Regions from separate parts of the Microbulbifer pacificus genome, predicted to be linked through region 2. Evidence: predicted binding sites of a transcription regulator. Region 2 holds the regulator's gene; the other holds the start of a gene.

Region 1 (5,437 bases), 1.3 Mb from region 2:
TTCCCAAGTACTGAACTGAGTATATCCAGTTTTTATCCGCGCGCATCGGGGAAAATTGGAAAAAAAGTGCATTTTTATAGGGTTTTGGCCGGAATTTAGCCTTTCGGTGCGGGTAGAGCTGGCTTTGTGGCCGCGCGATGCAGGTAACTTCTTCCCTTCGGGGGGCTCATGTATAATCTGCGCCCCTTTGAATGCCGTGAGATTTCGGGTAGAAACCATGCCTATCTACGAATACCAGTGCAAGGCCTGTGGCCATCAGTTGGAAGCCCTGCAGCGTATGAGCGATGCGCCGCTGACAGACTGCCCTGCCTGCAATCAGGCGGAACTGAGCAAGAAAATTTCCGCGGCCGGATTCCGGCTCAAAGGCGGTGGCTGGTACGAGACCGATTTCAAGACCGGCAGCAAGAAGAACCTGGCGGGGGACGCCGCCAAACCGAACAAGGACAAGCCGGCAGCCAGTGCGGGCACATCCACCTCCGGCACTGCCAAAGCAAGCTGATTCAACACTACTGACTAAGGGAATAAGACTCCATGCGCACCGATTATTGTGGCGCCCTGCGATCCGCCGATATTGACCGCGAAGTAACCCTGTGTGGCTGGGTAGACCGCCGCCGCGATCACGGTGGGGTGATCTTCATCGACCTGCGCGACCGCGATGGTATCGCTCAGGTGGTGTTTGATCCGGATACCGCCGAACACTTCAAAATGGCGGACCGCGTGCGCAGCGAGTACGTTCTCAAGGTTACCGGCCGTGTGCGCGCGCGCGCGCCGGAAGCGGTCAACCCGAATATGGTGACCGGTGAGATCGAGGTGTACGGTCTGCAGCTGGAAATCCTCAACTCTGCGGAAACCCCGCCTTTCCAGCTGGACGAGCACACCGCTGTCGGCGAGGACGTGCGCCTGAAATACCGCTACCTGGACCTGCGCCGCAATGAAATGCAGCGCAACCTGCGGTTCCGCTCCAAGATCACCAATGCCATCCGCAATTACCTGGATGGCGAGGGTTTCCTGGATATCGAAACCCCGATCCTGACCCGCGCCACACCCGAAGGTGCCCGTGACTACCTGGTGCCGAGCCGTACCCACGCTGGCAAATTCTTCGCGCTGCCGCAGTCCCCGCAACTGTTCAAGCAGCTGCTGATGGTGTCCGGCTACGACCGCTACTACCAGATCGCCAAGTGCTTCCGCGACGAAGACCTGCGTGCAGACCGCCAGCCGGAATTCACCCAGATCGATATCGAGACAAGTTTCCTCGATGAAAACGCCATCATGTCCATCACCGAGGGCATGATCCGCAAGCTGTTCAAAGAGCTGAAAGGTGTGGAGCTGGGCGAGTTCCCGCGCATGCCGTTCAGCGAAGCGATCGCCAAGTTTGGCTCCGACAAGCCGGACCTGCGCATTCCGCTGGAGCTGGTGGACATCAAGGACCTGATGACCGAGGTCGACTTCAAGGTGTTCTCCGCCCCGGCGAACGACCCCAAGGGCCGTGTCACCGCGCTGAAAGTGCCGGGCGGCAACGACAAGTTGACCCGCAAGCAGATCGACGACTACACCAAGTTCGTCAGTATTTACGGTGCCAAGGGCCTCGCCTATATCAAGGTCAACGACAAGTCCGACCTGGAAAACGGCCTGCAATCGCCGATCGTCAAATTCCTGCCCAACGAGGTGCGCGCAGCCATCCTCGACCGCCTGCATGCGGAGAACGGCGACCTGATCTTCTTCGGCGCCGACAAGGGCAAAATCGTGACCGAGGCGCTCGGCGCCCTGCGCTGCAAATTGGGCGAAGACCTGAACCTGTACGTCGCCGAGTGGGCGCCGCTGTGGGTGGTGGACTTCCCCATGTTCGAAGAGAACGACGATGGCAGCATTACCGCGTTGCACCACCCGTTCACCTCGCCGTCCTGTCCTGCGGACGAGCTGGAGAAGAACCCGCTGGAAGCGCTGTCCCGCGCCTACGATATGGTACTGAACGGCACCGAGCTGGGTGGTGGTTCTATCCGTATCCACAACCAGGAGATGCAGCAGATCGTATTCCGTGCACTGGGCATCAGTGCGGAAGAGCAGCGTGAGAAGTTCGGCTTCCTGCTGGATGCGCTGAAATACGGTGCGCCGCCCCACGGTGGTCTGGCCTTCGGTCTCGATCGCCTGGTGATGCTGATGACCAACAGCGATTCCATCCGCGACGTCATCGCTTTCCCGAAAACCCAGAGCGCGGCCTGTGTGATGACCGATGCACCGGGCGCAGTAGATGCCAAACAACTGCGCGAGCTGAGCATTCGCCTGCGCAGCAAAGAGGAGCAGGTGGGTTAAGCCCACCCGGCTTCTGGTCCAGGCTTCCGGCCGCCACCGGAAGCCTTTTTCATTTTTAAGCTATGGATTTCGGAGCCAAATCGGGGGAGTTGACGATGGCGGGACACAGTAAATGGGCCAATATCAAGCACCGCAAGGCCGCACAGGATGCCAAGCGGGGCAAGATTTTCACCAAGATCATTCGCGAGCTGACCGTCGCCGCCAAGGCCGGCGGAAACCCGGATGACAACCCCACCCTGCGTGCCACCATCGACAAGGCCCTGGGCGCGAACATGAAGCGCGACACCATCGACAAGGCGATTGCCCGCGGTGCCGGCGCCAATGACGGCGACAACTACGAATCCGTGACCTACGAAGGTTACGGCGTTGGCGGTGTCGCGGTGCTGGTGGAGTGCCTCACCGACAACCGCAACCGCACCGTCAGCGAGGTGCGCCACGCGTTCACCAAGCGCGGCGGCAACCTGGGAACCGATGGCTCCGTGGCCTATCTCTTTTCCCGCAAGGGCCAGATGTTCTACGAGTCCGGCGTGGATGAGGATGCACTGATGGAAGCCGCGCTGGAGGCCGGTGCCGAGGATATCGTTACCAGCGACGACGGCAGTATCGAAGTGACCACCGAGTTTACCGATTACATGTCGGTAAAAGAGGCGCTTTCCGCAGCGGGATTTGCCCCAGGCGGCGCGGAGATCGCAATGATCCCGTCTACCACCGTAGCCCTCGACAAGGAGGGCGCAGAGAAGGTGATGGCACTGGTGGACATGCTGGAAGATCTGGACGATGTGCAGAACGTCTATACCAATGCAGATATCCCGGAAGAGGTAATGGCGGAGCTGGACTGAGTCCTCGGCTTCGTCTTTCGTTAAAAGTGCCCCGCATGTCGGGGCATTTTTGTATCTCGACATCGAGACTCCCCATTCGCCTTGACGCCCCGCGATCACCTTGGGACACTTCCCGCCAGAATTGTATAAATGTACAGGGGGCTGGCAGCCGTGACCCGAATCCTGGGGATAGATCCCGGCTCGCGCAAGACCGGCTACGGCCTGATCGATGTGGAGCGCTCGAACGCACGCTATGTGGCCAGTGGTGTAATCCGCATACCGGATGCCCCGCTGCCGGAGCGCCTCAAGCTCATTTTCGATGCGGTCAGTCAGATCGCCCAGCAGTATCAACCGCAGCAGATGGCCATCGAAAACGTATTCATGTCCAAGAGTGCTGGCTCGGCTCTGAAGCTGGGGCAGGCGCGAGGGGCGGCCATCGTCGCCGCCACCAATGCGGATCTGCCAGTGTCGGAGTACGAGGCACGCAAGGTGAAGCAGGCTGTGGTGGGCAACGGTGCGGCGGACAAGCTGCAGGTGCAGCACATGGTGAAAACCCTGCTGAAACTGCCGGCGTCACCACAGGAAGACGCCGCGGATGCGCTTGCAGTGGCGCTTTGCCACATGCACACCATGCAGACGCTGATTCAGGCCTCCACAGGCTCGCGCGCCAGATTCCGGCGCGGGCGGTTGAGTGTTACCTGACTGGTCTGAAAGACGCCTATCCCGGAACCTTGAATAAAATCTGGAACAACAATGATCGGAAGACTCACCGGTAAACTGGCTGCGGTTCAGCCACCGCAACTTTTGCTAGACGTCCAGGGCGTTGGCTACGAAGTGCTCGCCCCCATGACCACCATCTTTGAACTGCCTCAGTTGGGCGGCAATGTACAGCTGCACACCCACCTGGCGGTATCGGAAACCTCCCAGCAGCTATTCGGTTTTATCCGCGAATCCGATCGCCAGCTGTTTCGTATCCTGATCAAGGTCAACGGTGTCGGTCCGAAAATGGCGCTGGCGATTCTCTCCGGTCTCGACGGCGCCGCGCTGGCACGCTGCGTGGCCGACGACAATGTCGGTGCGCTGGTGAAAGTGCCCGGTGTGGGTAAAAAGACAGCCGAACGCCTGATCATCGAACTGCGCGGCAAGCTCACCCCGCAGGCCGGCGACCTTGGGGACATCCCGCTGTTGGCGGTGAATGCCGAACCCAAAATGGACCACGCTGGCGAAGCCGAAAGTGCTCTGGTCGCCCTGGGCTACAAACCCACCGACGCCAGCAAAATGGTCGCCCGTGCGGCCAAGGATCAGCCCGACGCCGACAGTGCCACCCTGATCCGACACGCCCTTAAGAGCATGGCTCCGGCCTGATTATCTGAGCCTGAATTTTTGAGCCTGAATTTTTGAGAATGCCCCGTGATTGAAGCCGATCGACTCATCGCCCCTGAACCCATCGGCCCCTCCGGCCAGGAAGAGCAGTACGACCGCGCCGTGCGCCCCAAATCCCTGTCCGATTACGTCGGCCAGCCGGTGGTGCGCGAGCAGATGGAAATTTTTATCCAGGCGGCAAAGTTGCGTAACGAAGCGCTGGACCACACTCTGGTATTCGGGCCGCCCGGTCTCGGTAAGACCACGTTGGCCAACATCATCGCCGCCGAAATGGGGGTGGCGATCAAGACCACATCCGGTCCGGTACTGGAAAAAGCCGGCGATCTCGCGGCCATCATGACCAACCTGGAACCCGGTGATGTGCTGTTTATCGACGAGATCCACCGCCTGAGCCCCCATGTGGAGGAGGTGCTGTATCCGGCGATGGAGGACTACCAGCTCGATATCATGATCGGTGAAGGGCCGGCTGCACGTTCGATCAAACTCGACCTGCCGCCGTTTACCCTGGTGGGCGCGACTACGCGTGCGGGCCTGCTCACCTCGCCGCTGCGGGATCGCTTTGGCATTGTGCAGCGACTCGAGTTCTACAATATCGACGACCTCACCAGCATCGTTGCCCGGTCTGCCCGCCTGATGGGCGTGGAGATGGATGAGGGCGGGGCCCGCGAAGTGGCTTGCCGTGCTCGCGGTACCCCGCGTATCGCCAACCGCCTGTTGCGTCGGGTGCGCGACTATGCGGAAGTGAAAGGCAACGGTCATGTGTGTGCTGAAACTGCCGATCGCGCGCTCAATATGCTCAATGTGGACGCGCGCGGTTTCGATCAGCTCGATCGCCGCATGCTGCTCACCATGATCGAGAAGTTTGATGGCGGCCCGGTGGGAGTAGATAGTCTCGCTGCTGCCATCAGCGAAGAGCGCGATACCAT
Region 2 (5,437 bases):
TCATAACGGCTGATGCCGAAGGTGCAGAAGCAGTAAATTTTCTTTTAAAAATCAGAAGCTTATGGGTAAATCACTGGTCATCGTCGAGTCGCCGGCGAAGGCAAAAACGATCAACAAGTATCTCGGCAAGGACTTCGTCGTGAAGTCCAGTATTGGTCATATCCGGGATCTTCCTACCGGCGCTTCCAACAAGCAGCCGGTGGATGCCAAGGAGCGCGCCCGCCGGGCGGCGGAAACCCGCAAGCTGTCCAAGGAAGATAAAGAAGTCTACAAGCGCCAGAAAAGCCATGAACAGCTAATCAAGCGCATGGGCATCGACCCGGACCACAACTGGGAGGCCCACTACGAGATTCTTCCCGGCAAGGAAAAGGTGGTGGACGAGCTGCGCAAGCTCGCGGCCAGTGCCGATACCGTCTATCTCGCAACGGACTTGGATCGCGAGGGGGAGGCCATTGCGTGGCACCTGCGCGAGGCCATCGGTGGCGATGAGCAACGTTACCGCCGCGTGGTGTTCAACGAAATCACCAAATCCGCGATCCAGGATGCATTCAAGAGTCCCGGTCCGCTGGATATCGACCGAGTAAATGCCCAGCAGGCGCGTCGTTTCCTCGATCGTATCGTGGGCTATATGGTGTCGCCGCTGCTGTGGGAAAAAGTTGCCCGCGGTCTGTCCGCCGGTCGCGTGCAGTCCGTTGCCGTGCGTCTTGTGGTCGAACGCGAGCGGGAAATCCGCGCGTTTATTCCCGAAGAGTACTGGACACTGTTTGCGGATACCGAAACGGCCAAGTCCGACGCACTGCGGCTCGAGGTGAAAAAGCAGGGCGGCGAGAACTTCCGCCCCGTCAATGAAGCGCAGGCGATGGCTGCGCTGCAGGCGCTGCAGTCCAGCAACTTTGAAGTCACCGCCCGCGAAGACAAGCCCACCAGTTCCAAGCCCGGTGCACCTTTTATTACCTCCACCCTGCAGCAGGCGGCCAGTAACCGTCTCGGTTTCAGCGTGAAGAAAACCATGATGATGGCGCAGCGCCTGTATGAGGCGGGTTACATCACCTATATGCGTACCGACTCTACCAATCTGAGCGCGGAGGCTGTGGCCTCGGTACGGGATTTTATTGGCGAAAGTTACGGCGAAAAATACCTGCCGGAAAATCCGAATCAATACAGCAGCAAAGAGGGTGCCCAGGAGGCGCACGAGGCCATTCGTCCGTCCGATGTGCGAGTGAAACCCAACATGCTGTCGGGTATGGAACGTGACGCCGAGCGTCTGTATACCCTGATCTGGCAACAGTTTGTGGCCTGTCAGATGACACCGGCGCAGTTCACTTCCACCTCTGTGGTGGTGAACGCCGGTGACTTTGAGCTGCGTACCCGCGGCCGTGTGATCCGTTTTGACGGTTTCCTCAAGGTGGCACCGCCGCAGAGCAAAAAAGATGAAGATCTGGTGCTGCCAGACATCAAGGTTGGCGAAAAGCTCAATCTCAAAAAGCTGGACCCGAAGCAGCATTTCACCAAGCCGCCGGCACGTTTCAGTGAAGCAGCACTGGTAAAAGAACTGGAAAAGCGCGGTATCGGCCGCCCGTCCACCTATGCCTCGATCATTTCCACCATTCAGGATCGCGGTTATGTGCGCTTGGAAAACCGCCGTTTCTACGCGGAAAAGATGGGTGACATTGTCACAGACCGTCTGAGCGAAAGCTTTACCGATCTGATGGACTACGGCTTCACCGCGAGTCTGGAAGAATCTCTGGACGCCGTGGCAGAAGGTAAAAAGGGCTGGAAAGCGTTGCTGGATGAGTTCTACTCCGATTTCAGCAAGCGTCTCGAACAGGCCCAGGATGCCGATGCCGGTATGCGCCGCAATGCGCCAACCGACACGAATATCGAGTGCAGCCAGTGTGGTCGCCACATGCAGATTCGCACCGGTTCCACCGGCGTGTTTCTCGGCTGTTCCGGCTATGCCCTGCCGCCCAAAGAGCGCTGCACCAACACCATGAACCTGGTGTCTGGGGAGGAGGCGATCGACGCGGACAAGGACGAAGAGGCGGAAACCCGCCAGCTGCGAGAAAAACGCCGCTGCCCGAAGTGTGGCACCGCAATGGACAGTTACCTGCTGGATGAGCAGCGCAAACTGCATATCTGCGGTAATAACCCGGACTGCAACGGTTTCGAAGTAGAGAAGGGCACATTTAAGATCAAGGGCTACGATGGCCCGCTGATCGAGTGCGATAAGTGTGGCAGCGATATGCAGCTGAAGTCCGGCCGCTTCGGCAAATACTTCGGCTGTACCAACGACGCCTGTAAAAATACGCGCAAGTTGCTGAAAAATGGCCAGGCGGCGCCACCGAAAATGGACCCGGTACCGATGCCGGAGCTTGCCTGTGAAAAAGTGGACGACACCTACATCCTGCGGGATGGTGCTTCCGGACTGTTCCTTGCCGCCAGTCAGTTCCCGAAAAATCGCGAAACCCGCGCACCGCTGGTGAAGGAGCTGTTGCCGCACAAGGACGAGATTGACTCCAAGTACAGCTTCCTGTTCTCTGCGCCGACGGAGGACAGCGAAGGGCGGGATACCGTGGTGCGATTCAGTCGCAAGACTCAGGAGCAGTATGTGCAGTCCGAAGAGGACGGCAAGGCCACCGGCTGGAAGGCTTTCTACACTGGCGGCAAGTGGCTGGTAGAAGATTCCGGCAGCAAATCTGCGGCACCCAAGAAGGCGGCAGCGAAAAAGGCCCCGGCCAAGAAAGCGACCGCGAAAAAAGCGGCGGCCAAAAAGGCACCTGCCAAAAAATCGCCGGCGAAATAGGTAGCGCAGTGAGCAACCCCTATACCGGTATTGTGGTTTCCGCCCTGCGGAAATCCGAGCTGCTACTGCAGTCCCTGGAAGTTCGTGAAGCCGAAAGCAATCCGCTACTCCAGGCAGCGCTGCTTGAAGGCACGCTGCTGCAGCTGTGGCGGGCGCATCGCGCATTTCTGGCAGAGCAGGGTCACCAGCTGCAGTTGGGTTTCAAGCCCGCTGGCGAGCCGGACACGGCACTCCGGCTTCAGGAGATGGCAGCCGCGCGGGGCAAGTTCAGTGCCGAGGTGGCTGAACTGGTCGGGCTCGAGGAAAATCCAGACAGCTGGTTCAATGCCATGGCCCGCTGCTGGCAAGGGCTGTGGCGCCCTGCGGGCGGCGCCCAGGAGTCTGGCGCCGCCAACAGCGGCGTGCGGACCCTGATTCCCCTGCGTCAGCTGGATAGCAGTTTTTCTGCCAGCCTCGACAGCGAGAGTCTTCGGCACTGGCATCGCCAGCTCAATGAGCTGGTGGTGCGCCAGCGCGCCCAGGGCCAGGAGTGGTAGAGCGGTGGCCTGCCATCGCGCCTGTCCTTGTCTGGCCGCTGATGATTCACTGTTCCCTGTGTTACACTGCCGTCAAATCACGCTGTAACTGGAGAAGTGAATGTCCTCTGAGACTTACGAAATCATCGAGTTGTCCAATGGTGATGTGGCGTTGCGACGCGCCGGTCACAAGGGGGACCCGCTGGTGCGTATCCATTTCTCGGATGAAAGCCTGGAGTTTCTGCGCGAGCACAAGATTGCCATTGCCCGCGCCATGCTGGAGGCGGGTATCGAAGCGGTGCAGGAGATCGGTACTTTGGAGCCAGAGCCCTTCGAAGAGGATGAGCTCGAGGCTACCGAACACACCATTCACTGACGGGTGAAGTGTTCGGCACCTAATTCGATAGGAAAAGCCAAAGCAAATAAAAACGGGGCTCAGTGAGCCCCGTTTTTATTTGCTGGTGTCACAGCCGAGCGCTGCTCACTTTACCCATCAATAGGGGTTCTGGCGAATCACGCCCACTGCCAGACCTTCAATGGCGAAATTCTTATCACGCATATCCACTTCAATAACGTCAAAGTCCTCATTTTCTGGCAGTAGCTGGACCATGGCCTGGTTGCCGCGACGCTTGAAGCGCTTGACGGTAACTTCATCTTCGATCCGGGCCACCACAATCTGGCCGTTGCGGATATTGTCGGTGCGCTGTACCGCGAGCAGGTCGCCGTCGAAGATGCCCGCGTTTTTCATGCTCATGCCGTGCACTCGCAGTAGATAATCGGCCGGAGGATGGAAAAATTCCGCGGGAATTTCGCAATATTCCTCGATATTTTCTTCCGCCAGAATCGGGTTGCCGGCAGCGACGCGGCCGACGATGGGCAGACCACTCTGGTGGCCGGGAATACGAATGCCACGGGAAGCACCGGCCACCATTTCAATTGCGCCCTTGCGCGCAAGTGCTTTCAAATGCTCTTCCGCCGCATTGGGTGAGCGGAAACCCAGTTCCTGGGCAATTTCGGCTCTGGTGGGCGGATAGCCTGTTTCATCCAGATAAGATTTGATCAGTTCCAGTACCTGGGCCTGACGAGCGGTAAGGTTTGTCATGGGCGCTTCCTTTTGTCTGTATTTATATACAGTTGCTGGGATTATATACAGATTTTCCTGCCGCGCAATCCAGGGGGCTGTTGCGTCAGTACTGCTAGACTTGAGGTGACCGGCGAAATCTAAAATCTGGTTCAAACCAGGTCTGCCGGGTTCGCTGTCACAATAAGAAGGAAGCGAAAGGGAGCAGGCATATGCTGGATGCAAAGATGCCGGAAGCGTGGCGTGTACTGCGTATTCAGTCGGAACTCGTTGATGGTATTGAGCGGCTGATTACCCTTAAAGGTGCCGTGACCGTATTCGGCAGTGCCAGGTTCCCGGAAGACGCGGTCGAGTACCAGCAAGGGATGCGCCTCGGCGAGCTACTGGCCAGCGAGGGCATCCCTGTCATTACCGGTGGTGGTCCGGGCATTATGGAGGCATGTAATCGCGGTGCCTTCACCCATGCCGGCGCCTCCATCGGCCTGAATATTGAGCTGCCATTCGAGCAGACGCCCAATCCGTATCTGGATATCCGGCTGAATTTCCGTTATTTCTTCGTGCGTAAATTCATGTTCATGAAGCACGCGGTAGGCTTTATCGCCATGCCCGGAGGCTTCGGCACCATGGATGAACTGTTTGAAGCCCTGACTCTGGTGCAGACGCAAAAAGTTAGGCGCTTTCCCATTGTGCTCGTCGGCAAGCGCTACTGGTCTGGATTATTGGACTGGCTGGTGAATACTGTGCTTGAGCGCGCTTGTATCGACGCCGCTGATCTGGATTTATTCAAACTGGTAGATACCGTGGATGAGGCGGCGGAGATCATCATCGACTACATTCGCCATCGCGAGGATTGAACAAGAGCGTGTTTCGCCAATGTTCTTGCGCCTCAATACTCAGCGCCATTTTCATGGCTGCAGCACTACGCTATCGATGACCATCACCGGGCGGGCGTTTGGCTATTGCGCAAATTCCCCTTGGGCTGAAGTAAATCCTACTTACTTGCTTTCGTCGGTGCCGGGAAACGCTTCGCCTTCAAGG

Evidence for each region. Region 2 encodes LexA, which represses DNA repair genes until DNA is damaged. Its sites were predicted from a motif close to ACTGTNTNTANANACAGT; they were not measured.
Region 1: a site for LexA is predicted at 3,270-3,287, ahead of ruvC (crossover junction endodeoxyribonuclease RuvC). Genes of this name have one in related genera too.

What each region holds. Positions count from the first base shown of each region.
Region 1 is NZ_CP137555.1:1,184,770-1,190,206, reverse strand. Features, by position in the region: gene R5R33_RS05415 (FmdB family zinc ribbon protein) at 218-499, shown strand; gene aspS (aspartate--tRNA ligase) at 532-2,310, shown strand; gene R5R33_RS05405 (YebC/PmpR family DNA-binding transcriptional regulator) at 2,406-3,149, shown strand; gene ruvC (crossover junction endodeoxyribonuclease RuvC) at 3,300-3,830, shown strand; gene ruvA (Holliday junction branch migration protein RuvA) at 3,882-4,493, shown strand; gene ruvB (Holliday junction branch migration DNA helicase RuvB) at 4,539-5,437, shown strand, end outside.
Region 2 is NZ_CP137555.1:4,086,942-4,092,378, forward strand. Features, by position in the region: gene topA (type I DNA topoisomerase) at 62-2,803, shown strand; gene R5R33_RS17290 (DUF6586 family protein) at 2,812-3,339, shown strand; gene R5R33_RS17295 (hypothetical protein) at 3,440-3,694, shown strand; gene lexA (transcriptional repressor LexA) at 3,812-4,420, opposite strand; gene R5R33_RS17305 (LOG family protein) at 4,612-5,253, shown strand; gene R5R33_RS17310 (DUF6763 family protein) at 5,395-5,437, opposite strand, start outside.